2 linked regions of the Anaerobacillus alkaliphilus genome follow. The protein of the gene in region 1 interacts with the protein of each later gene in a pairwise test. Links are inferred from orthologs where the notes say so. Each region holds a gene or a part of one and is shown in the gene's direction. Other genes may lie near its edges.

Region 1 (15,157 bases):
ATATTTACGGTCTCCGTCAATTCATCATATAGATCCAAGTCCATTTGCTCTTGAAAAATATGCAAAGCAACACCGAAACCAAGGTTTTGTTAAATTTTATGCACCTTATGATCGACCAGATTTACATCTTTTTAATCAACATTGTGATGAAGTACTAGAACAAATTAATATAGATAAATGTTGGGTTCAAGGGAGAGTAAAAGCCTTAAAAAAATTTCGCGAAGGTTGGATTGTTACACTTGAAAATAATGTTGAAATAAAAGCTGTAAATGTTGTGATTGCGATTGGCTTAAGTGACCAACTAAGGTGGCCGGAATGGGCGAGAGAAGGGAAAAAAGAGGGAAGTAACATCGTACATGTGTTTGATGATAAAGAAGAGATAGCTGTAAGAAGTTCGATTGTAATTGTTGGAGCAGGAATTAGTGCTGCTCACGCTGCGATCAAGTGGAGTAATCTTCTTCCGGAAAACGTTACAATACTGACAAGGCATCCACTTAAAGTGCACCAATTCGACTCAGATCCGGGATGGTTGGGTCCAAAATACATGAGTAGGTTTCACCAAATTCATTGCTACGAAGAGCGAAGAAAAGTAATAAAAGCTGCACGATTTTCAGGTTCATTACCAGTAGAATTGAAGACCGAAATTGAGCGCCGTAAAAAATCTGGCATTTTAGACGTAAAAATAGATGAAGTAATGGATGTCTCAGACGAGTTACTTACACTGAAGTCAGGTGAGGTACTTTCAGCAGATGCCATTCTTTTAGCCACTGGGTTCGAACAGAAACCGCCCGGAATGGAGTGGTTACAAGAGCTTATTCAAACCTATTGCTTACCTTGCGCTTCATGCGGATACCCAATTCCTAAACAATCGTTAGAATGGGATGAAGGACTTTATTTGTTAGGGGCATTAGCAGAGCTTCAATTGGGGCCAGTGGCTAGAAATATTTCTGGTGCAAGAAGAGGAGCCGAGAGGATAATTTCTTCGTTTTAACAGTTTAAAATAGTGAATGATCGAATAACTCAATGAAATGATCGAATAATGCACCGAAATGATCGAATAACAAAACAACATGATAGAAAGACGTTATGAAATGATCGAATAACATAAAGTGCGCCTTGCAAACTTCGTTTATTACAGCAAAAAAACCGGGCCTCTGCCCGGTTTCCCCTTAAAAGAAATCATAAAATGCTGGTTCTCTAGCTGGAATCACTTTTTCTAGTAATTTGATCTCGTTTTCGCTCCCCGATATCGCATCAAAATATAATAAGGTAGTTGGTTTTTGATAGTTTAACAACATAGCGGTTAGATGCTGAACGGTACAAGTAACCCCACGTTTCGGTGGATGAGTGCATGAAGCACCCTCCTTGGCTTGCTCAAAAAACTTTACCTCACGATTGGTTATAAAATACGTTCCATTATTCCATTCGCAAAACTCATCCTCAACATGGAGAACTACCGTTTCACCTTCCGCCAAATGAAAAGGATATTGTGAAAGGAATGGTTTTACATCAACAATCCTTGCCATGAAGTAGGCTTCAACTTTTTGTTCAACTAACGGGTTACTAATGAAAAATAAGGCAGGGTCATTAGCCGATGTTTTATACTCGACAGTTTCAATCATCGAATCGTGATCGGAAATGAAGTGCCACAAAGATTTCCAAGCATCAGTATTTAAATAAACGAGCTCATGGACTTTCATAACTCGGTGTTTCACATCATACGCGAGATAACCTTGAGCTTCACCTTGTTCATCATAATAGACAGCCATTTGTCCCTTCATATTTGCAAAGAGTCTACCATTCCACCATTTTTTATCCCGGACAAGCATTCCATTAAACCTAGGAGCAAATTTCTCATAAATAGAAGAGAGTAACTCATAATCTTTTGAAACCCTTCGAATCGTGCCAGTCCTTTTAGGAAAGCGAGGAAATTGATCTTTCTTTACAGTAACCAATTTTTTATCGGTGAAAAGCTCCCAGCCATATTTTCGGTAAAATGGAATAGAGAAAGGAAATAGAAACGAAATCGTTTGTTCTTTTTCCTTCATCTCTTCTAAACTCTTCTTTAGTAAAGTTTTCACTAACCCGCCTCTACGATTTTCGGGCCATGTTACAACACCAGAAACTCCGCCCATCAGAAATTCCTTTCCTTGAATGTATGTCTTAAAAGGTAGGGTAGTTACTTTTGATATGATTTCATCATTTTCTACGGCGACCCATGTTTCTTCAGGGTTCATCATGTCTTTTCGTTGTTGGCGTTGCTCATCTGTTAATTCTAATTGAAAAGCAAATTCAGACATTGAAATGCTGTAATCCATCTCATCCTTCGAGAGCTTTCGAATGTTCATTTTGGTCACCTCTATAGAAATTTGTATGTACCATTTCGCTACTATATTAGAGGAATCCTTTAAATATAACTTTGAAAGCGGTTTAAAAACGGACATTATTTCTTCACTGTTTCCAAAAATATAATGTGCTACAATGAAGACAAGAAAAGAAAAGGAGTTGAGCTAAATGATCTTATGCGAATGGAAAGACTTCTCTACAGATACTGAAACATATTCACAACAAATGTTTGAAGAACTTGTTGGAGACGAATTTGATGCGATGATGTTTGAGGACGGGAAAGAAATTCCTTCATATATCTGGACAGTAAATTACGTATGTATCATTAAGGAAAATTCTAAAATGTATAAGGATATCTCAATTACAAAAATACAAAGAAATCCGGTTTGCGAATAAAAAATTTTTAATAGACTATGTTCAACACTTCACAAACTTTGCGGGGAGGCCGTTAAAATGGCAGTAATTGAAAAAGAGATAAAAAAACAAGATGATGTTTCAAAAATGATTAACACGTTAGTTGAAAATGGGAAAAAGGCTTTAGATGCATTCCTACAACTTGATCAAGAAACTATTGATCGAATTGTAAAAGAAATGGCTCTTGCTGGACTAGACCAACACATGCCGTTAGCTAAGCTTGCTGTGGAAGAAACAGGTCGTGGCGTATATGAAGACAAAATCATTAAGAATATGTTTGCTACTGAATATGTGTACCACAATATTAAATACGATAAAACTGTGGGTGTCATTAGTGATAATGAACATAGTGGTGTCATTGAAATTGCAGAGCCTGTAGGGGTAGTAGCAGGGGTAACTCCTGTAACAAATCCTACATCTACAACAATGTTTAAAGCAATAATCGCTGTTAAAACTAGAAATCCAATCATCTTTGCTTTTCATCCATCTGCCCAAAAATGTAGTAGTGAAGCTGCCCGTATTGTTCGTGATGCAGCAATAAAAGCTGGAGCACCAGAGCATTGTGTACAATGGATTGATGCTCCATCCATTGATGCGACACAACAATTAATGAACCATCCAGGAACTGCATTAGTACTTGCAACAGGTGGAGCAGGTATGGTTAAGTCAGCATATAGCACAGGTAAACCTGCGTTAGGTGTAGGCCCAGGTAACGTACCATGCTACATTGAAAAAACAGCGTCTGTGAAACGTTCAGTTAACGACTTAATCTTATCTAAATCGTTCGATAATGGAATGATTTGTGCTTCTGAGCAAGCGGTAATTGTTGATAAAGAGATTTACGAAGAAGTTAAAAATGAAATGATTGCGAACAACTGCTACTTCTTAAACGAAGAAGAGAAGAAAAAAGTAGAAAAGCTAGTAATTAACGAGCAGTCTTGCGCTGTGAATCCAGATATCGTAGGGAAGCCAGCATTTGAAATTGCAAAAAAAGCAGGAGTAAATGTGCCTGAATTTACTAAAATCCTTGTTGCTGAGTTAACTGGAGTAGGACCGGATCACCCGCTTTCTAGAGAAAAATTAAGTCCAGTATTAGCTTGCTACAAAGTAAACAGCACAGAAGAAGGTTTCAAACGTGCTGAAGAAATGTTAGAGTTCGGTGGTTTAGGACACTCTGCAGTTATTCACTCTAACAACGAAGAAGTTCTAACTCAGTATGGTATTCGAATGAGAGCTTGCCGTATTATTGCTAACGCACCGTCTTCTCAAGGGGCTATTGGTGACATCTACAATGCGTTTTTACCGTCATTAACTTTAGGTTGTGGTTCTTATGGTAAAAACTCAGTTTCTCAAAACGTAAGTACTGTTCATTTATTAAATATCAAGCGTCTTGCGAGAAGGAATGTGAATATGCAATGGTTTAAAGTTCCACCAAAGATCTTCTTTGAAAAGCATTCAACTCAATATTTAGCAAAAATGCCAAATATCACAAAAGCTTTAATTGTTACAGACCCATTCATGGTGAAATTAGGTTATGTTGATAAAGTACTATATTACCTAAGACAACGAGCTGACTATGTGCATTGTGAAATCTTCTCAAATGTTGAACCAGATCCATCAATCGAAACAGTTATGGCTGGTGCAGAAATGATGCACAACTTCCAACCAGATTGCATCATCGCTCTTGGTGGTGGTTCAGCAATGGACGCAGCTAAAGGTATGTGGGTATTCTATGAGCACCCAGATGCAGACTTCCATGGCTTAAAGCAAAAGTTCTTAGACATTCGTAAGCGTGTCGTTAAATATCCTAAGTTAGGTCAAAAAGCTCAATTTGTAGCGATCCCAACAACATCAGGCACGGGATCTGAAGTTACTTCTTTCTCAGTTATTACTGACAGAGCAAATAATACAAAGTACCCATTAGCAGATTATGAGTTAACTCCAGACGTAGCAATTATTGATCCGCAATTTGTTATGACTGTACCAAAAGGTGTGACAGCTGATACAGGTATGGACGTATTAACTCATGCGATTGAAGCGTACGTTTCAGTAATGGCTAACGACTATACTGATGGTCTAGCGTTGAAAGCTATACAACTAGTATTCAAACACTTACCAACTGCATACCGTAACGGAAATGATGAAGTAGCCCGTGAAAAAATGCATAACGCGTCAACAATTGCTGGTATGGCATTTGCCAATGCATTCTTAGGTATTAATCATAGCTTAGCACACAAATTAGGAGCGGAATTCCATATCGCTCACGGTCGTGCCAATACGATCTTAATGCCACATGTTATTCGTTACAATGCTACAAAACCTAAGAAATTTACAGCTTTCCCTAAATACGAGCACTACATTGCCGATGAGCGCTATGCAGAGATTGCTAGAATGCTAGGTTTACCAGCAAGTACAACTGAAGAAGGTGTAGAAAGCCTAATTCAAGCCATTATTAAGTTAGCCAAAGAATTGGATATTCCTATGAGCATTGAAGCTTGCGGTGTTAAGAAGAAGGATTTTGATAGTAGAGTAGATCAATTAGCAGATCGTGCATTTGAGGATCAATGTACTACAGCAAATCCTAAACTTCCATTAGTGACAGAGCTTGCTCAAATTTACAGAAATGCATTTAAAGGTGTTTAAATATCAAATAAAAGTCAATCCTTACATAAGTAGGGATTGACTTTTCCTTTTTTGCCAATTTAAGCGTTTTCCTTTTGAAAAATTCTAAACACTATGGTAATGTTGTAAATGTGTTATAAATTATTATAATGTAATGATTTGTTATGAAATGAGCAAGGAATAAGTGTATGTATAATTATTTGGAGGGTTTGTTGGATGGGAAGATTATTTGATAGCAACGAAGATCCTTGGCAAAGCTTTTCTGGTCCTAATTTAGCCTACCTAATGGATGTTTACGATCTATTTAGAGAAGATCCTAACCAGGTAGACGAGGAACTTAGAAACTTATTTGAGAAGTGGGGTCCTCCTATCACTAGGAATGAGGAACAAGCAACACCTACTGGTTCAATGAGTACATCGGATTTAATGAAAGTAGTCTCAGCTACGAAATTAGCGGACCATATCCGTAATTTTGGGCATCTTTATGCTAATTTAAATCCAATTAAGACAGATTCAAAAAGACAGGATTTAAATTTAGCAGATTTTCAGCTAACAAGATCAGATTTAGAAAAGTTACCTGCAAATGTCATTTGTAACGTTGCACCAATTTATTTAGAAAACGCCTATGATGCATATCTTTATTTAAAAGATTGTTATACAAAGACACTAGGTTTTGAGTTAAGCCATGTTCATAAAGATGACCAAAACCAATGGTTAACTGAACAAATTGAAAAGGGAGCAATGTATCATAGCCTACCAGAAGATCGCAAAAAGAACCTTCTAAAAAGCTTGATTGAAGTAGAAGAGTTCGAAAACTTCCTACAACGTACGTTTGTTGGACAAAAACGTTTTTCTGTAGAAGGATTAGACACACTTATCCCAATGTTACAGGAAGTAATTAGACAATCTGTTGAAGACGGTGTAAAAAATGTAATGATTGGTATGGCTCATCGTGGTAGATTGAGTGTTTTAGCTCACGTTTTAAACAAGCCATATGAAAAGATCTTTGCAGAATTCCAACAAGCTCCAAATAAAGAACTTGTTCCTTCAGAAGGATCTACTGGTATCAACTTTGGTTGGACTGGAGATGTAAAATACCATCTGGGTGCAGATTTAGATATTCAGAAAAGAGCCAAGGTGTCATTAGCGAATAATCCTAGTCACCTTGAATTTGTTGCGCCTATCGTTCAAGGATACACTCGAGCTGTTCAAGATAATCGATCAACAAAGGGATATCCTGTTCAGGATACTAATAGTGCGTATTCAATTATCATACACGGTGACGCAGCTTTCCCAGGACAAGGGATTGTAGCCGAAACATTAAATTTAAGCCGCTTAACTGGATACTCAATTGGCGGTAGTATTCATATAATTGCAAATAATAATATCGGTTTCACAACAAATAGCGGTGACTCAAGATCTACGTTATATGCTAGTGATTTAGCAAAAGGATTTGAAGTGCCGATTATCCATGTAAATGCTGATGACCCTGAAGCTTGTCTATCGGCGATTTTGTTTGCGTTTGAGTATCGTAAAAAGTTTAAACAAGACTTTATTATTGATTTAATTGGATATCGCCGTTACGGTCATAACGAAATGGATGAGCCAGCAACTACTCAGCCGCAAATGTACGAATTTATTCGACAACACCCAACGGTAAAAACGCTTTATAAGAATTCATTAATTAAAGACGGAATTATTACAGAAGACTTTAATCAGTATGAGCAAGAAGCAAAGCAAAGGTTACAGCAAAGTTATGAAACTGTTAAAAAGCTGGGCGTTGAAAAGATTGCTTCTAGTGAGCGTTCTGGAAATGTAAAATTCCCGTTTGATCACATTGAAACAAAAGTGTCGAAAGAAATACTTATTGATATAAATGAGGAATTATTAAAATGGCCTGATGAGTTTTATGTTTTCCCAAAACTAGAAAACATCTTAACACGACGTAAAGCGGCTATGGGTGACGAAGGTAAGATTGATTGGGGTCAAGCAGAGACGCTTGCTTTTGCAACAATCTTACATGATGGAACACCGATCAGATTAACAGGGCAAGATTCTGAACGTGGAACGTTTGCTCAAAGACATGTAGTCTTAAATGATTATAAAACTGGTAAGAAGTTCTCACCACTTCATCAGTTAAGTACAAGTAAAGCATCATTTGCTGTTCATAATAGCCCATTATCTGAAATGGCAGTTGTTGGATTTGATTACGGATACAATGTAACAGCTCAAGAGTCACTCGTTTTATGGGAAGCTCAATATGGAGACTTCGCTAACGGTGCCCAAGTTATGTTTGATCAATTTATTGCTGCAGGTAGAGCTAAGTGGTCGCAGAAATCTGGTTTAGTATTATTATTACCACACGGATTTGAAGGTCAAGGACCAGAACACTCAAGTGCTCGTTTAGAACGCTTCTTACAATTAGCTGCAGAAAATAACTGGACGGTTGGTAACTTAACGAGCTCAGCTCAATACTTCCACATGCTCAGAAGACAAGCAGCTACACTTGGAAAAGAATATGTACGTCCGCTTGTATTGATGACACCGAAGAGCTTACTGCGTCATCGACTAACAGCTTCAACTGCTATTGAATTAGCAGAAGGAAAGTTCAACCCAATTGTAGAAGACACGATCTCATCTAAACCGGAAGCGGTAAAACGCCTTGTTTTATGTTCAGGTAAAATTGCTATCGACCTACAAGAGGCAGTGATGGAGCAAACTGAAAATACAGATTGGCTTCATATTGTGAGAGTGGAAGAGTTATATCCATTCCCGAAAGAAAAAGTGAAAGAAGTCATGTTACGTTTCCCAGCGCTTGAAGAAGTAGTTTGGGTACAAGAAGAACCGCAAAATATGGGAGCATGGTCATATATGAATTTAAAAATTCGCTCTGTTGCCCCTGAACATCTAAAAATTAAGTACGTCGGTAGACCTTACCGTTCAAGTCCAGCTGAAGGAGATCCGACAGCTCATAAAGTAGAACAAAAACGAATTATAGCGGAAACGTTAAAGGGAGGGCATCAGGGATGATCGAAATTATCGTTCCCCAACTTGCAGAATCAGTAACAGAAGGAACAATTGCTGCATGGTTAAAACAACCAGGAGACAGAGTTAATGCCGGGGATTACATTGTTGAGTTAGAAACAGATAAGGTAAATGTAGAAATCAATGCTGAAACTTCAGGGATCTTAAAAGAAGTACTAAAACAACCAGGTGATACAGTTGAAGTTGGTGAAGTAATCGCTTATATTGTTGAAGGTGTTGAAGCTGCTGCTACACCTGCACCACAAGCAGAAGCGAAAGTAGAAAAAGTAGTTGAAGCGAAAGAAGAACAACCAGTCGTAGAAGAAGATACGAAAGGTGAAAGAACTTTAGCATTCCCATCTGCTAGAAAGCTTGCTCGTGAAAAAGGTATCAACTTAAACGAAGTGGCTACAAATGACCCGCTTGGTAGAGTTAGAAAGCAAGACGTAGCAGCATATCAGAATGCTCCAGCACCAACGCCTGCACCAGCTGCAAAACCAGCACCTGAGGCTCCTAAGGCGAGCGCTGGTTCATTTGCCAAACCGACAGAAAGAATTAAAATGTCACGTCGTCGTCAAACGATTGCAAAGCGTCTAGTTGAAGCACAACAAACTGCTGCAATGTTAACAACATATAATGAAGTTGATATGTCAGCGTTACTAGATCTACGTAAACGTCGCAAAGATCAATTCTTTGATCAAAATGGTGTAAAGTTAGGCTTTATGTCATTCTTTACAAAAGCGGTAATCATTGCGTTGAAAAAATTCCCATTAGTAAATGCGGAAATTCAAGGCGACGAGATCGTTCTGAAAAAGTTCTATGACATCGGTGTTGCCGTATCAACTGATGAAGGCTTAGTGGTTCCAGTTGTAAGAGATGCTGATCGCTTAGGTTTCGCTGAAATCGAGCGCGAGATCGGTGACCTTGCGAAAAAAGCTAGAGATAACAAACTTAAGCTGGATGATCTTCAAGGTGGTACATTCACGATTACAAACGGGGGTGTGTTTGGATCTTTATGGTCAACACCAATCCTTAATGCTCCTCAAGTAGGTATCTTAGGAATGCATAAAATCCAAATGAGACCAGTTGCAATTGATGATGAGCGCTTTGAAAATCGTCCAATGATGTACTTAGCTCTTTCTTATGACCACCGTATTATCGACGGTAAAGAAGCTGTAGGCTTCCTTGTAAAAGTAAAAGAGTTATTAGAAGATCCAGAATCATTATTCCTTGGATAATAAAAGTAAGGGTCAACCACTGCGGTTGGCCCTTTTTTGCTATTAACTGAACTGGATTATTTGCAAAGTAATATTGATTGGTACACAACCTTCAACAGTTAAATCAGATTGCAATTTAGTTTCAATTTTATAAAACAAAAATAATAATCATCGCTTATAGAGGGAAAGTTATGTATGTCTGGCACAGAAAAGGTGTCCAACCTATAGGAGGTGATCTTTTATGGCAAGAAAGCCAAGGCCTACAAAAGGAAAGCGAGATAACGCGGTTATGGGAGAGCCAAGTGTAAATCCAATGGGAGTGTCTCCTGATCATGAGTTCTCAACGGAACCGTTAAGTAAAGGTGCTCTTCTAGCAAAAAAGAGTAATACAAAGATATAATGGCCTTGGTCGGTATCTTTTCTAAAGATACCGACCATTTTTTTCTTTAAAAAACTCTTCAAACTAGTATAATAGTAGAGTTAATAGATTTTTTGGAGGTTCGGTATGATTAGAACGGTTATTTGGTTTGTTTATTTCTGGTATCATCTTTTTATTACATACCCTTCTTTATTGAAGGTGAAAAAATTGCAAAAAGCTGGTAGAAAAGAAGAGATGGAGCAGTTAGTTTTTAAAACGTCTAGCAACTGGGCGAAACAACTTGTGAAGTTAACTGGCTCAGTAATTGAGATCAAAGGTAAAGAAAATTTGCCTAAGCAAGGTTCATTTGTTATTGTCAGTAACCATCAAGGAAATTTTGATATTCCAATTTTACTTGGTTATTTAGAAAGACCAATTGGCTTTATTTCAAAAATTGAAGTGAAAAAACTACCAATTGTGCGTGATTGGATGGTTTATATGAATTGTGTTTTTCTTGACCGTAAGGATCGCCGCCAAGCAATACATGCAATTAACCAGGGAGCGGAAAACATTAAACAGGGCACTTCAATCGTGATTTTCCCAGAGGGAACGAGAAGTAAAGGGATGAAGATGAACCTCTTTAAAGCAGGTAGTTTTAAATTAGCACAGAAAGCGGAGGTTCCAATTATTCCGATTGCCATTAAGGGATCATTTAAAATTATGGAGCAAAATAAAAACATCATAAAACCTGCGGAAGTTTCAGTGACGATATTACCTGCGCTTCAGCCCACGGACTATTTAGAAAAAGACATCAAGACTCTTGCATCAGAAGTACACGCAATTATTGAAAGTGAACTAAAACAATAAAATTCCTTGCCTTAAGACCGTGTCGGTCTTAAGGTGTTTTATTAAATATTTCATTTTTTAGAAAAATTCAAAAACAAATCTGTAATTTCATGTTATGATGTAATTATATTAATATAAGTTTGTATTTTTAGGAGGGCAATCCCATGACAGTAAAAGAAACGTTACTTCAGCTTGCACAAAAAATGAATGACCATTCAGAAGGGATACAAGGTGTTAATGTAGCCTATCAATTTGATCTAAGTGGTGATGAGGAAGGTACGTACCAAGTAATTATTAGAGATGAGAAAGTACAAGTTTTCAATGAAGTACAAGAAGATCCTAATTGTACATTACAATTATCAGATCAAAATTTATTAAAACTTATCGCTGGTAAGCTTAACCCAACAGTGGCTTATATGAGCGGAAAACTAAAAATAAAAGGTGAGTTAGGTTTAGCTTTAAAGCTACAATCAATTCTAAAGAAGTACGAGTAATACTAAAAGCCCACCATTCAGTGGGCTTTTTTCTTACTTATCAAAATTAAATAAACGTTTAATTAATTTTTTTAGAATAATCGACTTGCTTATTTTCTAGCTTACGCTCAATTTTTCTAAGTGCGTCAGGATCGTTCAAAAGCTGCTTTTTATTTTCCGCTACTAATTCCTCGAATGACTTACTGAATGTCTTTCTCATTTTGCATCGTTCCTTTTAATGTATTTGACACTTTTATTATAAAGGATAAACGCTTACATTTGGAGGTCTATTTGTTACAATAATTCGAATTATCAGTAAATATTTTTATAATCACCTATTATAAAAAGATACATATTGTATAAGAAAAATGTGTAGTAGTCTAAGAGCGGAGTGTGATTATATGTATTTTAATAACTATCGCCAAGATTCTTTTCATGGTAATTCAAAGATACTCAAGTTAATGACCGATGTAGTAAGATTTGAGGCTATAACTGAGCTTACGTTTGATTATTTAACAGTAGTTGCACCCACAAAACGAGCGTCCATGTATCTGCAATCAATGCTTAAGGATGAACGAGATCATATTGAAGAATTTAAAAAGATTTACTTTACGTTAACAGGTCAACAGGCAGGTGGAGATGCACCAACGTTTGAAATTCCTGAATCATATGAAAAAGGGATTCAAGACATTTTTGCACAAAAACTAGATATTATAGCAATTTATAAGAAAATCAGACAATTATCCCCTTACGCTGATCTACGTGAAAAAATGAATGAATTCATTCAAGATGAAATGCGTCATCTCTCAATGATTAACCACCTTTTAATTAGAAATTCTGATGAAAAAAGAGGATACGATTTTCAATTGGTACCTTCTTACTATCCAATAGAATACTCATAAAAAAATCTGCCAGGAGTAAGTGATCTTTTCCTGGCAACATTTGTTTTAGTGGGTGTGGGTAAGTTGTGACATATACACAATTTTATCCACAAAAAATAACTAGGTAGGACAAGCTTCAATAAAAGTTATTAACATTAACTTGTATTTTACATGAAGTTATAAACATATTTATCCACAGTTGTAAATCACCTTGTTATATTTGTTCACAAAAAAGACATAATTGTAATCGTTTACAGCGTTAAATTGTTGTTTACAAATCAGTATTAATTTATTAGAATATTCACATAAGTAAAACAATTTAATGAATTAAAGCCTTCGGGCTAATACTTAATGAGGAGGACTACGTATGACAGTAACTATCGATGTAAAGGTTCTTGAAGAAATGGAAAGAAAGATTGAGCATCTCAGCAAAGAACTAAGGGAACTTAAAAAACCTGTTAGTACCGGGTTTGAAAAACTGGATACAGATGTCTTTCTTACTGAAGCATACAATTAAAACGGCTGGTAAGGGCTTAACAAAGGTTAAGCCTTTTTTATTTTTAGAAAATACTAACAATTTCTACAATGTTATTGTAAAATATAGTTATATGATAAGAGGAGGAGTTTGATAAGATGATCTCGCAAGCCAAAACGATCGAGAAGATTATTTTACCTACGCCATTTTTAGTTGGCCCAGTAAATATCTATATCATAAAAGGCGATCTAGTAACATTAGTCGATACAGGTCCAAACACAGTAGAGGCAAAAGAGGAGTTAGAGCGTTCCCTTAAGAGTCTTGGGTACTTACCTTCAGATGTTGACCAAATTATATTGACACATCATCATCCTGATCATGTTGGGTTAGTCGAGTCACTTTTCCCTCACGCTAAAGTGATCGGTCATGAGAAAAGTGATAAATGGTTGAGAAAAGATCCCGAATTTATCTCATTTATTGAAGGTTATTTTTATAGCTTTTTTAAAGAGCATAGTGTCCCAGTTGAACTGATTGACAAGATGGTAAAAGCAAACCAGTATTTTCTATCATTTACAGGCACTAGAGGCTTAGATGAGTATGTCAAGGAAGGCGACACGATTAATGGGCTTTCAGGATGGAAAGTCATTGAAACCCCAGGTCATGCTCAAAGTCATATCTCTTTATATCATGAGGAAGACCGAATATTAATTGGTGGAGACCATATTATTGCTCATATTTCCTCAAATGCGATATTAGAACCCCCGTATAGTGAGGAAGAGAGTAGACCGCTAACTTTGGTTCAGTATCGTAATGCTTTGCAAAAATGTTTAGATTTACATGTTGATATAGTGTATTCAGGTCATGGAAAGCCGGTAGAAGATTTACAGGGGTTATTGCAAGGGCGTTTCGAAGAGCAAGAGGAAAAAGCTAGACGTTTAAGAAACATGATTCCTGAAGAGGGTATAACAAGCTTTGAGCTGTGCAAACAATATTTCCCTCATGTTTATCAGAAAGAACCGACGTTAACTATGTCAGAGATTATCGGGCACTTAGATTTGTTGCAGTCTAGAGGAGAGCTAGCAACTGTGAAAAAGAATGGTTTTATTTTTTATCACAAGATATGAGTGATCATTCATTCATAATGTTATAAATTCCTTGATTAAAAGGTTGTACTAGTTGTGCTAAATATTGTTAAAATATAAGTACAATCTTAATTAAGGGGATGGGGAGTTTGGAAGAGAGTAGAAAAAAACTTATTATTCGAAGTGCCGTTATTGGTGGGGTAGTTGGATCGATTGTTGTAGCGCTAAGGTCTAAAAAAAATCTTAGTTCCTGTATCAATAGTTGTTATGAAAAGACGACAGATATTTTGAAATTTGTTAATGAAAACCGGAGTGAAATAATTGATCAGTTGAAAACAACTAGCGATAAAGTAACGAGGGCTATTGATGACACGAACAACGATTTAAAAGCTCTTTCCAGTAATATTAAGCACTTGAAAGATAGTTCTGCTCAAATGATCTTAACAGTACAAGACACGAAGGACCACTTGGTTACTATGTATGAGACGTGTAAACAAAAATATGAGACACCACTACCTCAACAAGAAGAAAAAAAGGATGAATAAGCTTTTCCTTTTCTGCACATGATAAGTAGCGAAGAGGGGGTTGCTCCTTTTCGAAAAAACTGTAGTCACTAGCCAATCATTCAAGAAGATGTAAGGAAAGTTAATATGTTTTTAAAAGCGTTCATCTCAATTGAGAGGTGTGGTAGCCTTGAACATGGTAATTCATCATTAGAAGATACCAATGAAAGAGGTGTTTCCAGCAGATAAAAACCGATACGGCCCTAGAACATCCGTTTTGAATAGGCAGTAATGTGAGTATGGTTTTGGAAGGTAATCACAGCCGTGGTTGCCTTCTTTTTTATTAAATCTTTAACAGGCTCACAATATAAAAAAAGATAGGTAAGAGGGGTTTTAACTATCTTGGATCGGTGGTGCTTGAATGAAAAAGCATGTCATTTTCTTAGAAGTAGAGGGCGGCAATGATAAGGGTACTGATGGACTAAGGCCAGATACAATGCCTATCGTTAACTCATTAAAGGCGGTAGGGTGGACAGCAGAGGTCATTTTTTATACAGAAGCTAAGAAAAAGGAGTTAATTGAGCATATCGCAGCTGAAGCAGATGCTTATATTAGCAGAATCAATCCAGGTAATTTAGATGATGAATCGAGCTATTTTGAAATGCTCCGCCAACTGACAAACCGGGGGGTAGTTGGACTAGAACGCCCTGAAGTAATGATGAGTTATGGCGCTAAGGATGTTCTTGTGAAGCTTCGTGACACAAGCTTAGTTCCAACCGATACTTTTGCCTATTACAACATGACTGATTTTATTGAGAACTTTCCCAAACATCTAGCTAAAGGAGAACGTGTATTAAAGCAAAATCGTGGTTCAACGGGTGAGGGAATTTGGCGAGTAGAATTAGTTAATAAAGAA
Region 2 (15,125 bases), on another replicon or contig:
ACAGGGACGTTCGGCTGCAGAGAAAAAAGCAGTGAAACCATATGAAGCAGTTCATGGTGAGCTAGAAACTCGCGAGAAGATGAGTGGTATCCGTAGAGCCATTTCAAATGCGATGGTAAATTCTAAGCACACGGCTCCACACGTAACATTAATGGATGAAGTGGATGTAACTGAATTAGTGTTACACCGTAAAAAGTTCAAGGATGTTGCAGCACAAAAAGGGATTAAGTTAACATATTTACCTTATGTAGTGAAGGCCCTAACATCTGCTCTAAGAGAATACCCAACATTAAATGCTTCAATTGATGATGTAAATGAAGAAGTAGTTTATAAGCACTACTTTAATATAGGTATTGCAGCTGACACAGAGAAAGGTTTACTTGTTCCTGTGGTAAAAGATGCAGACCGCAAATCAATCTTTAAAATCTCAGCTGAAATCAATGAACTAGCAACAAGTGCTCGTGAAGGTAAATTATCGCCTGATAAAATGAAGGGTGGTTCTTGTACAATTACAAACATCGGTTCAGCTGGAGGGCAATGGTTCACGCCTGTAATTAATCATCCAGAAGTTGCTATTCTTGGAATTGGACGGATTGCAGAAAAACCTGTAGTATTAAATGGTGAAATTGTCGTTGCACCTGTGCTTGCGCTGTCATTAAGTTTTGATCACAGACTAATTGATGGGGCAACTGCACAAAATGCGTTGAATCATATTAAACGCTTACTGAACGATCCACAATTACTAGTCATGGAGGCGTAGAAAATGGTAGTAGGAGATTTTGCGGTAGAGGTAGACACACTTATTATTGGAGCGGGTCCTGGGGGATATGTTGCAGCTATTCGTGCAGCTCAGTTAGGGCAAAAGGTAACGATTGTCGAGAAAGAAAACCTAGGTGGAGTTTGTTTAAATGTTGGATGTATTCCATCAAAGGCTTTAATTTCAGCAGGTCACAAGTATCATGATGCAACAAATTCTGAAGATATCGGAATTACTGTAGGTAATGTTTCTTTAGACTTCTCAAAAGTGCAAAAGTGGAAAGCGTCTGTCGTTAATAAATTAACGGGTGGCGTTGAAGCGTTATTAAAAGGAAACAAGGTTGACATTGTTAAAGGTGAAGCGTACTTTGTTGATGAGAGTACAGTTCGTATTATGGATGATAAGTCTTCTCAAACTTACAAGTTCAACAATTGTATTATTGCTACAGGGTCAAGACCTATTGAACTGCCGGCATTTAAATGGACTGAGCGTGTTATTTCTTCTACTGGAGCACTAGCTTTGAAAGAAGTTCCTAAGAAAATGGTTGTTATTGGTGGCGGCTATATCGGTGTAGAACTTGGTTCTGCTTACTCAAATCTGGGTACACATGTAACAATCTTAGAAGGCGGAGCTCAAGTACTTCCTGGTTTCGAAAAACAAATGAGTCAGTTAGTAACAAAGCGTCTAAAGAAAAATGGTGCTGAAATTTTCACAAAAGCTTTAGCTCAAGGTGTTGAAGAAACAGCTGACGGTGTAAAAGTTACAGCAGAAATTAATGGTGAAACACAGACGTTTGAGGCTGATTATGTATTAGTTACTGTAGGTCGTCGTCCAAATACTGAGGATCTAGGTTTAGAACAAGTAGGTATTGAAATGACAGACCGTGGCTTAGTAAAAGTTGATAAGCAATGCAAAACTAATATCAAAGGTATATTTGCCATTGGTGATATTGTTGAAGGTCCAGCACTTGCTCATAAAGCATCATATGAGGGCAAAGTCGCTGCTGAGGTAATTTCAGGGCATCCGGCTGAAGTGGATTACTTGGCAATCCCAGCGGTTGTCTTCTCAGGTCCAGAGCTTGCCTCTGTGGGTCTAACAGAAGCTGAAGCTAAAGATGCTGGTTATGATGTTATCGTATCTAAATTCCCATTTGCAGCTAATGGTCGTGCATTATCATTAGATGAAACTGATGGATTTATGAAAATGGTAACTAGAAAAGAAGATGGCTTAGTACTTGGTGTTCAAATTGCTGGGACTAACGCATCTGATATGATTTCAGAAGCTTGTGTGGCGATTGAAGCAGGAATGACTGCTGAAGATATCGCTATGACAATCCATGCGCATCCATCACTAGGTGAAATTACGATGGAAACTGCTGAAGTTGCTATTGGTATGCCTATTCATATCGTTAAATAAAATAAAAAGAGACTGAACTTAATCAGTCTCTTTTTTATTTTAGGCTCTTCTCGTAAACATTGTGGCTTTTTTATCCTAAATTAATTGAAAAAATACCCTAGATGAAGATATCAGCCAATAAATTATGTAAGAAAAGAGCAGTACTTACAAAATTTGCGGCAAAATCTTAGTAATTTGTGTAAAAATCCGGTTTTTGGGATTTTTACGAAAGCAACAAACTTTGCGAAAACAGCCTTATTTTATTAATGCTTCTTCTAGCGCTTCTAAGATGTCACTTTTATTTAAACTTCCTTCTACACGAATGGTTATGTAGTTATTATGTATAACTAATAATGTTGGATACTCTTGAATTTCATAGTGCCTGACTAAATCTCTGTCAGAAGAATGAATGATGTTAAATGAACGTATTTTTTCAGGATATCTTCGTTTAACGTCTAACAGTGCATCGTAATAATTTCCTTCTGCATGAAGAAAAAGGTCATCTGAAAAGAGCAAAGTAATATTCTCATCTTTTTTTTGTAAAAAAGGGTAGTTTGTCATAACTTCTTCATTTTGAGAACAGCTCGACAATAATAGGAAGAAAGGGATTAAAGAAATAGCTAATTTTATTCTTAACACAACGCCATTCACTTCCTTTTCCCATAGGTAATAGTTCACATTCAAGTTTAGTTTACCATGGAAAACAGTGATTTTTCTGTTCGTAATGAAACTGTTACATAATTGAAAAATTACAATCTCTTAAATTCCTCTGTTAATCATATTGAACTTTTTCTGCAAATATATATGCTGGGTAATTCTTATTGTTTTCTGAAAACACTCGTTCTTCTTCAGTTGCTTTTTGTAACTGGGATAAACAGTCAAGGATGCCAAGTAGTTCATAAAATAAGGTTTCTTTTTGACCGTAATTTGAGTTAGATTGAATTTCTTTTTTTAATAAATGAAAGATATCTTCCTTATATTCTGACAGTTGTTGATCATTTTTAATTGTACTTTCTGTACAGTATTGAGTAATTAATTGTGCTGACGACATAAGTAGTTTCTTTTCAGCGGAAGATAATCCAGCATTTAAGTTAACATAGCTCAGGTTTCCAACATGAGAGATTAATTTCTGCAATTTAGTTAGTTTTCTTTGTAAAAATTGAAAGGATCTATCTTCAAGTTCATCGCGCTTTCGATATTGCCATTCGTCTTCTTGGTATTGGCACAATTGAAAAGCTTTCTCTAAATCTTGATGTAGCTTTCTAAAACTACTATTGACGTTAGCGCTTGTTGACTTTGAGATAGCTGAAATCAATTCTTCTGAATGCAAGGCGGTATTTTCAAAGAGTTCATTTACCTTACTTACGAGCAGCGGTCCAAATCTTGGAGGTAATACAGCAAAGTTTACTAATGTTGAAATAATAATTCCTAATGAAGTACCTGAAAGTCTAAACAGAAATTCTGTAATAATTCCTTCGTTGGCGCCAGGAATCATTGCAACTGCAGTAAGGGTGGCAACTAATGTACCGTTATCTAGTTTAAGATGGTGACATAAAAGAATAGTGAGCATGCTAACAAGAGCAAAGGTTAGTGCACCTTGACCAAGGATTAAATCAAAGAGTAAAGCAAACCCAGCACCTACTGCTGCAGCAGGTAATCGGATAATGCCCCTTTTTAATGAGTCTGCTGCGGTAGGTTCAGTTGTAACAATGGCAGTGATTACAGCAAAAATTACAGGTAAACCAAGTTTCGAGCAAATTAATGCAGTTATAAAAACTGCAATACCAGTTTTGATAATTCTACGACCGACAAACTTAAATGGATTCATTTTAATTCACCTTTTGATCTCTAGTAGTAATAGTATTTGTAGGTTTTGGTAAAATATACAATTTTAATTTTTATACTCACGGTTATGTATGGTTATGTTAATATCTATAAAATATAATAGAAGAAGTATTAGAAAAGGCTAAATATCGGGGTGAAAGATGAAAAAGTTAAAAAATGCATATTTACTACTTTCTATGGTGTTCATACTATCTGCTTGCGTTACGGAAACTAACCAGAATCAAGAAGGTGAGAAAACAAGTGAAGTTGTTCAACCTGAGATAGAAATCATAATTGAAGAAGTGACAGTTGATGAAATCGAAGTAAATGAAACAGGAGCCAATGACGTTATTGAAGCTAGTGCCCGATATATATTAGAAAGTGACCACACTGTTAAACCCTTGAAAGAGTCCGAGAGTGACCGGGTGGTACTACTAACAATTGATGATGCGCCAAATCGTTATTCTGTAGAAATGGCAAAATTATTACATGAAAAGAATATTAATGCGATCTTTTTTGTTAATGGCCATTTCATTCAAAGTGAAGAAGGGAAAGCTAAATTAAAAAACATCCATGATTTAGGTTTTGAAATTGGAAATCATACAATGACCCATCCGAATTTAAGAAAGTTGTCAGATGAACAACAGCGCCAAGAAATTATTGAACTCAATGATCTAATTGAGGATATAACAGGCACAAGACCTCGTTTTTTTCGAGCCCCATTTGGTGTAAATACAGATACCTCAAAACAAGTGGTCAAAGAAGAGTCGATGCAATGGATGAACTGGACCTATGGGTATGATTTCGAAAAGGATTATATGGAAAAAGATGCTTTAGCAGAAATAATGGTTAATACAAACTTATTAAGACCAGGAGCAAACCTACTAATGCACGATCATTTATGGACACTAGAAGCTTTACCACTAATTATTAGAGGTTTACAGGAAAAGGGATATGATTTTGTTAACCCCAAGGAAATAAAGTAATACACCAACTACACTAACTTTGGTTGGTGTATTTTTTTTGGTTGAGCTTTTAGGAAAGCACCAGACCGTTTATGTTTAGGTTTGTAATCAAATGGCCAAAATAGTGACTAGCATTGTTTAAAAGGGTGAAATAGATGAAGTGGCTTCTAATACTCCTAAGCAGTTTCTTAATCATGTCTGCTTGTGGGGCACGACAACATTTAGAACAACAAGAAACAAAAGCTACAAAGGAAAATTATTATGGTTATCAGCTAGAAAAAAAAGATGAATTAAAAAGAATAAGTTTAGCTACGATTGGTGAAGAAAGAGTTATTAATGTGCCTGATTTTGTAAAATCTCTTAATGGTGAATATCAGTATGACCCCATTCACCGTACTTTAAAAATAGAGATTGGCGAGGACATCTATAAGTTCATTTATGGAGTACCTGTGATAGAAAAGAATGGAGTTTACTTACCTATAAATAATATTGAGTTATTTGTTGTTGAGGAGAATATCTACTTACCATTAAACTTCTTGAGAATAGTTTTGGGTCTTGATATTAGGTACGGTAGTGAAGGTGATGTTTTTTATGAGTGGGACGAGTCAGCTTTAGTAACTAATTCTTCCTATTTTAATTTAATTGAGGAGGAGGAATGGACTGTAAACTCAATGATAGACTATTTAGGATTTTTAACAAAACCAATCGAAGGAGCAAAGGTCAGTACAATTCCGAATCATCTTCCTGGGGCAAAGCGGGCATACCGAAATGGCTACCATGAAGGTATTGATTGGTACGCGTATGCTTCAGGACAACATATATCTACTACAACACCGGTATATGCTATGGCTGAAGGGGTTATTGTTCGAGCTGACCATGACTATCAGGAATATGTATCTCAAGAAAATAGAAATCAAGATTTACACTTAACAGTGAAGCTAGGAGAAACCCCTGAATATATTTTTGATCGTTTGCGCGGAAGGCAAGTTTGGGTTCAATATGATAAAGGCGTCATGAATCGTTTTGCTCATCTTGACTCGATTCCCGAAGATATTAAAGTGGGTGACGTTGTTAATAGTTCAACAGTAATTGGATATGTTGGTAATTCAGGTACAAGTGGTGCTGTTAAGAAAGATGGGACTCAGCTACACTTGCACCAAGATATTCTAATTTATGGAGAACTTTTTTGGAAGCCATTTTCGCTAGAAGAAGTAAAAATAATCCTACAATCTGTATTTGGTGAATAGTTCTTTATGAAACAAGGGTCAGAAATTAATTCTAGCAATCAGACATAAATTGACAGCATTCGCAATCCTTCTATGCTATTCTTGTTAGGCTATATATTGTAAGAATTACAAGATTAGGCTACTAATTTTAGTGAACTCAAAGCATCGAGCGCCTTGCGCTTTACTCATTTGGAGGGATATAGGTGAATAAATCTGACAAACTTGATGAATTGCGACTTGAGGTTGGGATGATTGCAGATCGTGTATCTACGTGTAATGATTTCTATATTGGAATTATCAATACAATGGGCAATCTTCTTCCGCATCAATTTGGCGTGGCTATTTATAATTGCAGTAACGGGTATTTTAGTCATTTTATTGGGTATGGAAATCTCTCAGAACCAAAGGTAGTAAAATATGGGGATGGGATGTTTAGTATATGTAGTATCAGGGGTGAGGTAACGATACATAAAAGTCAAGGTAAAACCTTGGCCTATGCTCCATTTTACGATGGACACCATTTGAAGGGTATTTTATTAGCTGAATGTCAAGATGCTAGATACGATGTTACAGAAGAGGATATAATATTTCTTGAAGAAATATCTAAGTTTATTGGTGAAAAAGGAAGACACTACCTTAGTTTTTAATTGATAATAATAGTATCTAAATGAGAATTAAGTTTTATTGATTTTATAAATACTTCAATTTAAAACCTAAGTTTCATAAGGTTTTAATAGGACAATCCAACTCGAATTAATTTTATCCTTAAATGATTTTCTGGTTGACTATTATAATTATTTTAGTTATAATAAAATTCAGAAAACTTAAAAAGGAGGCCTTGTAGATGAACTTATTTGAAAGACTTTATGATGAGCAAGAAGATGTAAAGGTACAATTTATTGGCTTTACTACTGAAAATGCCCGGTATGATTTTGGAATCGTTTATACAAATATGTTCTTTGGAAAGCCTCTAGTAGTCTGTATGCAAACCGGTCGTTCAACGTTAATATGTGCTGAAGAAGCGGAAAATTGGGAACATGTTAAGAAGGTTTTTCAAATTAAATGTGACAACGAAGCTAAGGACCTTGCTATATTTTTCACCAGCAAGTTACCAACAATGAGCTTTGAAAATCAATATTAAATTCTATGATAAAAAGAGTGCAGATCCAAAGATTTGGCTCTTTTTTTGTGTTTACTTTTTATAAATGTGTTATACAATTTATCCTTGACAGAACAATTGTGTCATATTATTATTAGTATAACGATATTAAAACGCTTACAAAAACTTTGAAGGGGTGGACTGAATGGGTGTTATCGTTTGTCAAAATTGTGGGAAAGTAATTGAACATTTTGAAGCTGAGAAGGTTTCGACACTGTATGGAACTTGCTGCGAAAACTGTAAAAATAAACAATCTAAAAAATAAATTAAGTTAGCTATAAATTAAAAGGTAGACAATAATTATTGTCTACCTTCTTTGTTATAAGTGCTACCAAGGAACCCAACACTTTGTACTTGATTAGTATGTCACAATTGCCTGACCTAACTAATTGCTTTTCTTTCTTTAATTACTCGAATAGATGTAAATGTTTCATCTTCAGGACCTTGAACAGGAAGGCCTACATCGATATTTTCTTGAATGTACGTAATATTTTCTTCAGTAATGATTTCTCCAGGTATAAAAATAGGAATACCTGGTGGGTACACCATAACGAACTCAGCAATAATACGCCCTGCTGATTCTTTAAATGGAATGACCTCGGTTTCCGCGTAAAAAGCATCGCGTGGAGAAAGAGCTAAAGTTGGAATGTCAGGTACATGCACTAATATTTCATTTCGCTTTGCGCGTTCTGACTTGGCCATAAACTTATTTGAGAGTTTCTTTAACGCCTCAATTAAAAGCCCGGTAGTTTCTATGTTATCGCCAATAGAGACAATACAAAGGATGTTGTATAGGTCAGAGAGCTCGACTTCAATATTATAATTTTCTCGTAACCAGACCTCAACTTCATATCCGGTAATGCCTAAGTCTTTTACAGAAATAATCATTTTAGTTGGGTCAAAATCATAGGTTGCCTTTGATCCTAATATCTCAGGACCGACACAGTAAATACCTTCAATTTCATTGATATGATCTCTTGTCTCATTAGCTAACTTAATTGTTCGATCAATTAAATCATAACCCTTCGTAGCTAACTGTTTCCTTGCTACGTCAAGAGAGGCAAGAAGTAAATAAGAAGTTGAAGTTGTCGTTAACATACTGATGATAGACTGAACTCTTTTGGGTGAGACCAAGTTCCCTCTTACATTCAATACGGAGCTTTGTGTCATTGAACCGCCCAGTTTATGTACGCTTGTGGCAGCCATGTCTGCACCTGCCTGCATCGCAGACATTGGTAGTTCATCATGAAAATGAATATGAACTCCATGAGCTTCATCTACAAGTACTGGAATATCATAACTGTGTGCAATTTCAACAATTCTTTGTAGGTTAGCAGAAATACCAAAATACGTAGGATTAATCACTAGTAATCCTTTTGCATCCGGATGTGAACTTAAAGCTTTTTCAACTGCCTCTATCGTTATGCCATGAGAAATTCCTAGGTTAGGGTCTATTACTGGGTGAATAAAAATAGGTGTTGCTCCAGAAAAAATAATTGCAGACATAATTGATTTATGAACATTTCTTGGAACGATGATTTTGTCGCCAGGTCCACAAACGCTCATAATCATTGTCATGATTGCGCCACTAGTACCTTGAACTGAAAAGAACGTATGATCAGCACCGAAAGCTTCTGCCGCTAACTGTTGGGCCTCCTTTATCATCCCATGAGGATGATGAAGATCATCTAAAGGACCAATATTGATTAAATCAATTGATAAAGCATTATCTCCTATAAAGCTACGAAACTCTGGGTCCATTCCTGTTCCTTTTTTATGACCAGGGATATGAAATTGTACTGGATTTTTCTTTGCATGTTCAAGTAATCCAGTGAATAACGGTGTTTTTTGTTGAGACATAATAGTTAATTCACCTCATAAGTTAAAAGTATATTTGAAACGGATATTACCCGATACAAAATTTTATAATAATTAATTACCAAAGGCTCTTTTCGTAAACTTTGTGGCGATTACAACAAAATGTATCGTTTATAATTGAGTATTTTGTTGATTAATCAGTTTAGAGGTTAGAAAAGATGCCCGCCAAACTTTGTTCAATGACTAAGCTGCTTATCTGAAAAACAACAACCTTTACGAAATAGCTTTATCAAAACAAAATGAGTATATCAAATTCGAATAAAAATTCAAAGTAAAAAATATCTAGTATATCCTCTTAAAAGGAGTTTTCTTCATTTGTATGGAAATTATTAATAGAAAGTTTGTATACTTATACGAATAGGGGGAAATAAATTGGAAACTAGAGTAACCAAATTGTTAAAAATAAAGTACCCAATTATTCAAGGTGGACTTGCATACTTAGCGTATTCTGACCTTGCTGCAGCTGTTAGTAATGCAGGGGGGCTAGGTCAAATAACAGCTATGTCATTAAAAACACCTGAGGACCTTAAATTAGAAATTCGAAAAGTAAAAGAAAAAACTAATAAGCCTTTTGGGGTCAATTTTGCGATTGGACAACACGGTAGACCATTTGAACATTTGCTAGAAGTAGCTTTGGAAGAACAGGTACAGGTAATATCAATGACCGGAGGAAATCCAGCTCCTATTTTTGACCGATTAAAAGGGGTAGATGTAAAGAAACTAGTCTTAGTGGCAGCGAGAAGACAAGCAGAGAAAGCAGAAGAACTTGGGGCAGATGCTGTCATGGTTGTTGGACAAGAAGGTGGGGGTCATCTTGGTAGACACGATGTTAGCACACTTGTTTTGATTCCTCAAGTGGTTGATGCAGTCTCAATCCCTGTGATAGCTTCAGGTGGGATTGGTGATGGTAGAGGTCTAATGGCTGCTCTAGCTTTAGGTGCAGAAGGTGTGGAAATGGGTACACGCTTTGTAGCGACGCAAGAATGCATTCATGCGCATGATTTGTATAAAAATATGTTAGTTGATTTAACAGAAAGTGATACGGTTGTTATAAAGCGTAGTATAGGTGCCCCAGCCCGCGCCTTAAAAAATTGTTGGACAGAGCAAATTCTGTCTTTGGAAAAGCAGGGAGCTACCTTTGAACTATTAAAACCGTATATTAGTGGAGAAGCAAATAAAAAATATATTTATGAAGGATGTCCTGAAGAAGGTTTCGGTTGGGCTGGACAAGTCGTTGGGTTAATTCATGATATCCCAACAGTCTCTGAGTTGTTTGAAAGAATGTTGAGCCAAGCAAGCACCATCCAAACCAAATGGAACAATTTTTATTAAAGGCTCTTTTCGTATACATTGTGGCTTTTCTATCCTAAAATTATCGAAAAAATACCCTAGATGAAGATATCAGCCAATAAATTATGTGAGAAAAGAGCATTCCTTACTAAATTAGTGGTGAATTCATAGTAATTTGTGTAAAAAGCCGGCTTTTGGGATTTTTACGAAAGCAACAAACTTTGCGAAAACAGCCTTATTAAATTATTAAATAACCGAATGCAAGGAGACAAATTATGGATATAAACATTCCAATATCTCTTGACTGGACAAAAGAAGAGGTAATTGATGTAGTTCAGTTTTTTCAAGGAATAGAAGAAGCTTACGGAAAAGGCATTGATAAAGCTCGGATGCTAGATTTGTACAAACGTTTCAAAGTAATCGTTCCAAGTAAAAGTGAAGAAAAACAGCTTTTTAGAGAATTTGATGAACAGTCCAATTACATTTGTTACAACGTAGTAAAAGAAGCCTTAAATAAAGAATCTGCTAAAACGAAAATAAAGCTCGGGCGCTAGACCGAGCTTTATTTTCATTTTTCAATAAGTTAGAAAGAAGCTTTATACAGCGGCATTAATGTTTCCATAGTGCTTCTCGCTAATTGAAGGAATTGATCACCACTCTTTAGAATTGGATCATCTGAGGCTATATGACGGCCGACTAAGAATTCTGCTTTTTTTACATCACGGAAACGAACCAGCATATTTTCAAATTCTTGTTTATCCAATTCCTTTACTTGAAAGGCATCTTTCTTCATATGATCTAAAGATATGACAAAATCCTTTGGGATGACTTCGTAAACTTCATCAAGATTATTTAAGAAGTTTTGGGCTATGCTAGTTTTATTTGGAGCTTCATAGATAAGGGCAAACCAGATAAATACGTGGTCATCGAATAAGCCAACTTGAAAATGAGGGTGTTTTTTGTACCCTCTTTTATCATGACAAATGGCTAGCCAAGTATCCTTGGGTGGGTTTACTGTTCTACGTGCGTGTTTTGCAATATGTAAATACATTTCATTTCCACTTACTGCGGACAAATCACCACTTAGAACTTCACCAATTTCCTTAAATTTAGGCTGGATTCTACCTTGAATAGCTCCCATGCGTTCTTCTAAGCCTTCAAGTGAAAAGGTATCAAAATCTTCTTGTTTAAATCCAGTAAACATGATAATCAATTCCTCTCAGAAATTATTTAAAACTATTTTACCATAACTATAAAGAATGTCATAAATTAACGCTGGATGAGTAAAGGGTTAATTATTTAGTTTAGTCATTGGTTTTAGGTGGTACTAAGTAGTTGAAGGGGGAACTTCTTAAAATACTCAAATGGTAGAATATCTTCTAAATATTTTTCTGAAAGAGACGTTTTAGTGGAAACATTCTAGGGTCCTTATACATATGCTATAATAAGCAAAGTTAATAAAATCAGAATATTCGGTAAAATCTTGTCTCCTCAAGTCTTGTATGAAAATCTTAAGTAGGTCAATAGATACTATACAAAAAAGGAGTGTAGGTTACCATGGAACAAGTTGTTCAAACGTTTAAGAGGACTGATGGCGAAAAAAGAATCGCTGTTTTACGCTTGGAGATTGATTATGAGTTGGCGACACTACACGATGCTTTAGTTGCTCGAGACTACAAAAAAATTGCTGAATGTAAAAAAAAGCTCGAGAAATTCCGTTTAGAGTTGATCCGATTAGAAGTTTAACAGAAAAATGTAATAGTAAAAAGAATGATACTAATTAGGTTATTTAGGCTAATGTATCATTCTTTTTTTGATGTAACGGTTTATCATAGATGATCGGTTTTCTTTATAAACGCCCTTTGTTTATGTCATAATAGAGAAACAATAGATGACAAAGGAGACGAAAAAAATGAGCAACAACGATTGGGATTTCATTGCGAATAAGGCAGAAAATATAGTTAGAGAAGCTGCTCAGTTAATTAAACATTCACTTCAAACAGAGCTCATCGTAGAATATAAATCCAACCCCAATGATTTAGTGACAGAGATGGACCGGAAAATTGAAGCCTTTTTCTGTGAACAAATTACAAATGAGTTTCCAAAGCACTATATCTTGGGTGAAGAAGGTACAGGTAAAGATTTAAATACACTTGATGGAACAGTATGGATAATAGATCCTATAGATGGAACTACAAACTTTGTTCATCAACAACGGCATTTTGCTATTTCTGTTGGAATTTATGAAGATGGAGTAGGGAAAGTAGGGATTATCTACGATGTTATGGCAGATGAACTGTATTTAGCACTCGAAAATAAAGGGGCCTACCTAAATGGTGTTCAATTGCCGATGCTTAAAGAGGCAAAAGTAAGTGAAGCCTTAATAGCGTTAAATTCAGGTTGGATTTTAAAAGATGAACGATTAAAGGATTTAGTAAGTAAATGTCGTGGAACTCGGGCTTACGGAGCTGCTGCAATTGAAATGGCTTCTGTAGCAGCTAATCGAATAGACGGTTATATTAGTTTAAACCTTTCGCCATGGGACTTTGCTGCTGGAGCTATATTAATTAAAGAAGTAGGTGCTGTGATTTCTACGATAGATGGCAAGGAACTAGATCTTTTAAACAATAGTTCTCTCTGTGTTGCTAAGAATGGTCTATATCAAGAATTACAAAATGATTTTTTAAATAAAAAGGGATGAAATCATCCCTTGATTGCGTTTCTATTTAGTTTGATTGAGAACGTAATTTCTTTCTTAAGGAAAACCCAAATCCACAACATATGGTAGCAGTTAAAATGGATAAGCTAAATACTAAGATACTTTGTAGGGAAATGGAAATGCCTACTCCAATTATGGCACAGGTTGTTAAAATAGATAATAATAAAAAGGTAATTTGGTCTTTTTTCAAGTTAATCCCTCCTAAGTTCTAGTGTACAAGTATTTCATCAAAAATCAAATTATTTTCTGTTTTGGCAGATAAGATTGTAAAAATAGTATTCCTTTTTAAAAATTGTGCTATAATAGAGCAGTTGTGAACAATTTCGGACAAATATTTTACCTTTAAGGAGAGACACATAGATGAAGCAACGAGAAAATATTCGAAACATCGCGATTATTGCCCACGTTGACCATGGTAAAACAACTCTAGTTGACCAGTTGTTACACCAGTCAGGAACGTTTCGAACAAATGAGCAAGTTCAAGAAAGAGCAATGGACTCAAATGATTTAGAAAAAGAAAGAGGAATTACAATCTTAGCTAAAAATACTGCTATTCAATACGGTGAAACACGTATTAACATCCTAGATACTCCTGGACACGCAGATTTTGGTGGAGAAGTTGAACGTATCATGAAGATGGTAGACGGTGTTTTACTCGTAGTTGACTCTTACGAGGGCTGTATGCCACAAACACGTTTTGTTCTTAAAAAGGCATTAGAACAGAATTTAAAACCGATTGTAGTTGTAAACAAAATTGACAAGCCGTCAGCTAGACCATTAGAAGTAGTCGATGAGGTTGTTGATTTGTTAATTGATTTAGGAGCAGATGAAGAGCAATTAGAATTCCCTGTCGTATTTGCATCGGCAATTAATGGAACTGCAAGCACTGATTCTGATCCAGCTAAGCAACAAGAAAATATGAATGATCTATTTTCAGCTATCCTCGAACATATCCCAGCACCAATAGATAATAGTGAGGAAGCACTTCAGTTTCAAGTAACAATGTTGGATTACAACGACTATTTAGGAAGAGTTGGGATTGGTCGTGTTTTCCGTGGTAGTATTAAAGTAGGACAACCTGTAGCTTTAATGAAGCTTGATGGATCTGTGAAACAGTACAGAGTAACAAAACTATTTGGTTTCCTCGGGTTAAAGCGAGTAGAAATTGAAGAAGCGGTATCAGGAGATATTATTGCTGTTTCTGGTATGGAAGAAATTAATGTCGGTGAAACAGTTTGTCCAATTGATGCTCAAGAGCCACTACCAATTTTGCGTATTGATGAACCAACACTACAGATGACATTCTCGGTAAATAATAGCCCATTTGCTGGACGAGAGGGTAAGTACGTAACAAGTAGGAAAATTGAAGAACGTCTACGTGCTCAATTACAGACTGATGTTAGTTTACGTGTAGATGATACTGATTCTCCTGAGGCTTGGGTTGTTTCAGGTCGTGGTGAGTTACATTTATCTATCTTAATTGAGAATATGAGACGTGAAGGTTACGAAATACAGGTTTCAAAACCTGAAGTAATTGTAAAAGAAATTGACGGTGTTCGTTCTGAACCAGTTGAGCGTGTATTAATTGATGTTCCTGAAGAGTATACAGGTGCTATCATGGAATCGATTGGGGAACGTAAAGGTGAAATGCTAAATATGGTTAACAATGGTTCAGGTTCAGTTCGTTTAGAATTCCTTGTTCCTGCCCGTGGTCTTATTGGATATTCTACTGAATTCATGACACAAACAAGAGGGTATGGAATTATTAACCACACGTTTGAAAACTACCAACCAATGATTGAAGGTAGAGTAGGTGGTAGACGTCAAGGTGTTCTTGTTTCAATGGAGAATGGCAAAGCGTCTCAATATGGAATTATGCAAGTAGAAGATCGTGGTATTATTTTCGTTGATC

What was found.
Region 2: the proteins of odhB (region 1) and lpdA interact in binary tests that used the Escherichia coli proteins (3 or more experiments, as listed by UniProt). The link is inferred for Anaerobacillus alkaliphilus from one-to-one orthologs.

Annotation. Positions count from the first base shown.
Region 1 is NZ_QOUX01000039.1:108,934-124,090, forward strand. What follows is about bases 7,527-10,526. They hold odhB (2-oxoglutarate dehydrogenase complex dihydrolipoyllysine-residue succinyltransferase), read left to right. Parts: upstream 7,527-8,408; coding sequence 8,409-9,644; downstream 9,645-10,526. Other genes in these bases: DS745_RS12280 (2-oxoglutarate dehydrogenase E1 component), read left to right, coding at 7,527-8,412; DS745_RS12290 (small, acid-soluble spore protein L), read left to right, coding at 9,865-10,023; DS745_RS12295 (lysophospholipid acyltransferase family protein), read left to right, coding at 10,129-10,526. Outside these bases: DS745_RS12260 (FAD-dependent oxidoreductase), read left to right, coding at 1-991; DS745_RS12265 (GNAT family N-acetyltransferase), read right to left, coding at 1,170-2,348; DS745_RS12270 (hypothetical protein), read left to right, coding at 2,515-2,742; adhE (bifunctional acetaldehyde-CoA/alcohol dehydrogenase), read left to right, coding at 2,800-5,403; more of DS745_RS12280, read left to right, coding at 5,599-7,526; more of DS745_RS12295, read left to right, coding at 10,527-10,848; DS745_RS12300 (SCP2 sterol-binding domain-containing protein), read left to right, coding at 10,992-11,321; DS745_RS12305 (FbpB family small basic protein), read right to left, coding at 11,380-11,520; DS745_RS12310 (ferritin-like domain-containing protein), read left to right, coding at 11,702-12,202; DS745_RS24915 (hypothetical protein), read left to right, coding at 12,549-12,698; DS745_RS12315 (MBL fold metallo-hydrolase), read left to right, coding at 12,815-13,780; DS745_RS12320 (hypothetical protein), read left to right, coding at 13,888-14,283; DS745_RS12325 (Cj0069 family protein), read left to right, coding at 14,663-15,157. UniProt on the Escherichia coli protein: E2 component of the 2-oxoglutarate dehydrogenase (OGDH) complex which catalyzes the second step in the conversion of 2-oxoglutarate to succinyl-CoA and CO(2).
Region 2 is NZ_QOUX01000046.1:467,037-482,161, reverse strand. What follows is about bases 1-2,968. They hold lpdA (dihydrolipoyl dehydrogenase), read left to right. Parts: upstream 1-763; coding sequence 764-2,173; downstream 2,174-2,968. Other genes in these bases: DS745_RS17540 (FUSC family protein), read right to left, coding at 2,925-2,968; DS745_RS17545 (hypothetical protein), read right to left, coding at 2,408-2,791; DS745_RS17555 (dihydrolipoamide acetyltransferase family protein), read left to right, coding at 1-760. Outside these bases: more of DS745_RS17540, read right to left, coding at 2,969-3,980; DS745_RS17535 (polysaccharide deacetylase family protein), read left to right, coding at 4,138-4,962; DS745_RS17530 (M23 family metallopeptidase), read left to right, coding at 5,097-6,188; DS745_RS17525 (hypothetical protein), read left to right, coding at 6,371-6,814; DS745_RS17520 (DUF3055 domain-containing protein), read left to right, coding at 7,012-7,308; DS745_RS17515 (GapA-binding peptide SR1P), read left to right, coding at 7,472-7,591; DS745_RS17510 (aminotransferase class I/II-fold pyridoxal phosphate-dependent enzyme), read right to left, coding at 7,708-9,186; DS745_RS17505 (NAD(P)H-dependent flavin oxidoreductase), read left to right, coding at 9,577-10,536; DS745_RS17500 (UPF0223 family protein), read left to right, coding at 10,770-11,048; DS745_RS17495 (YktB family protein), read right to left, coding at 11,078-11,701; DS745_RS17490 (hypothetical protein), read left to right, coding at 12,052-12,240; DS745_RS17485 (inositol monophosphatase family protein), read left to right, coding at 12,407-13,195; DS745_RS17480 (DUF5325 family protein), read right to left, coding at 13,221-13,403; translational GTPase TypA, read left to right, coding at 13,574-15,125. UniProt on the Escherichia coli protein: Lipoamide dehydrogenase is a component of the glycine cleavage system as well as of the alpha-ketoacid dehydrogenase complexes.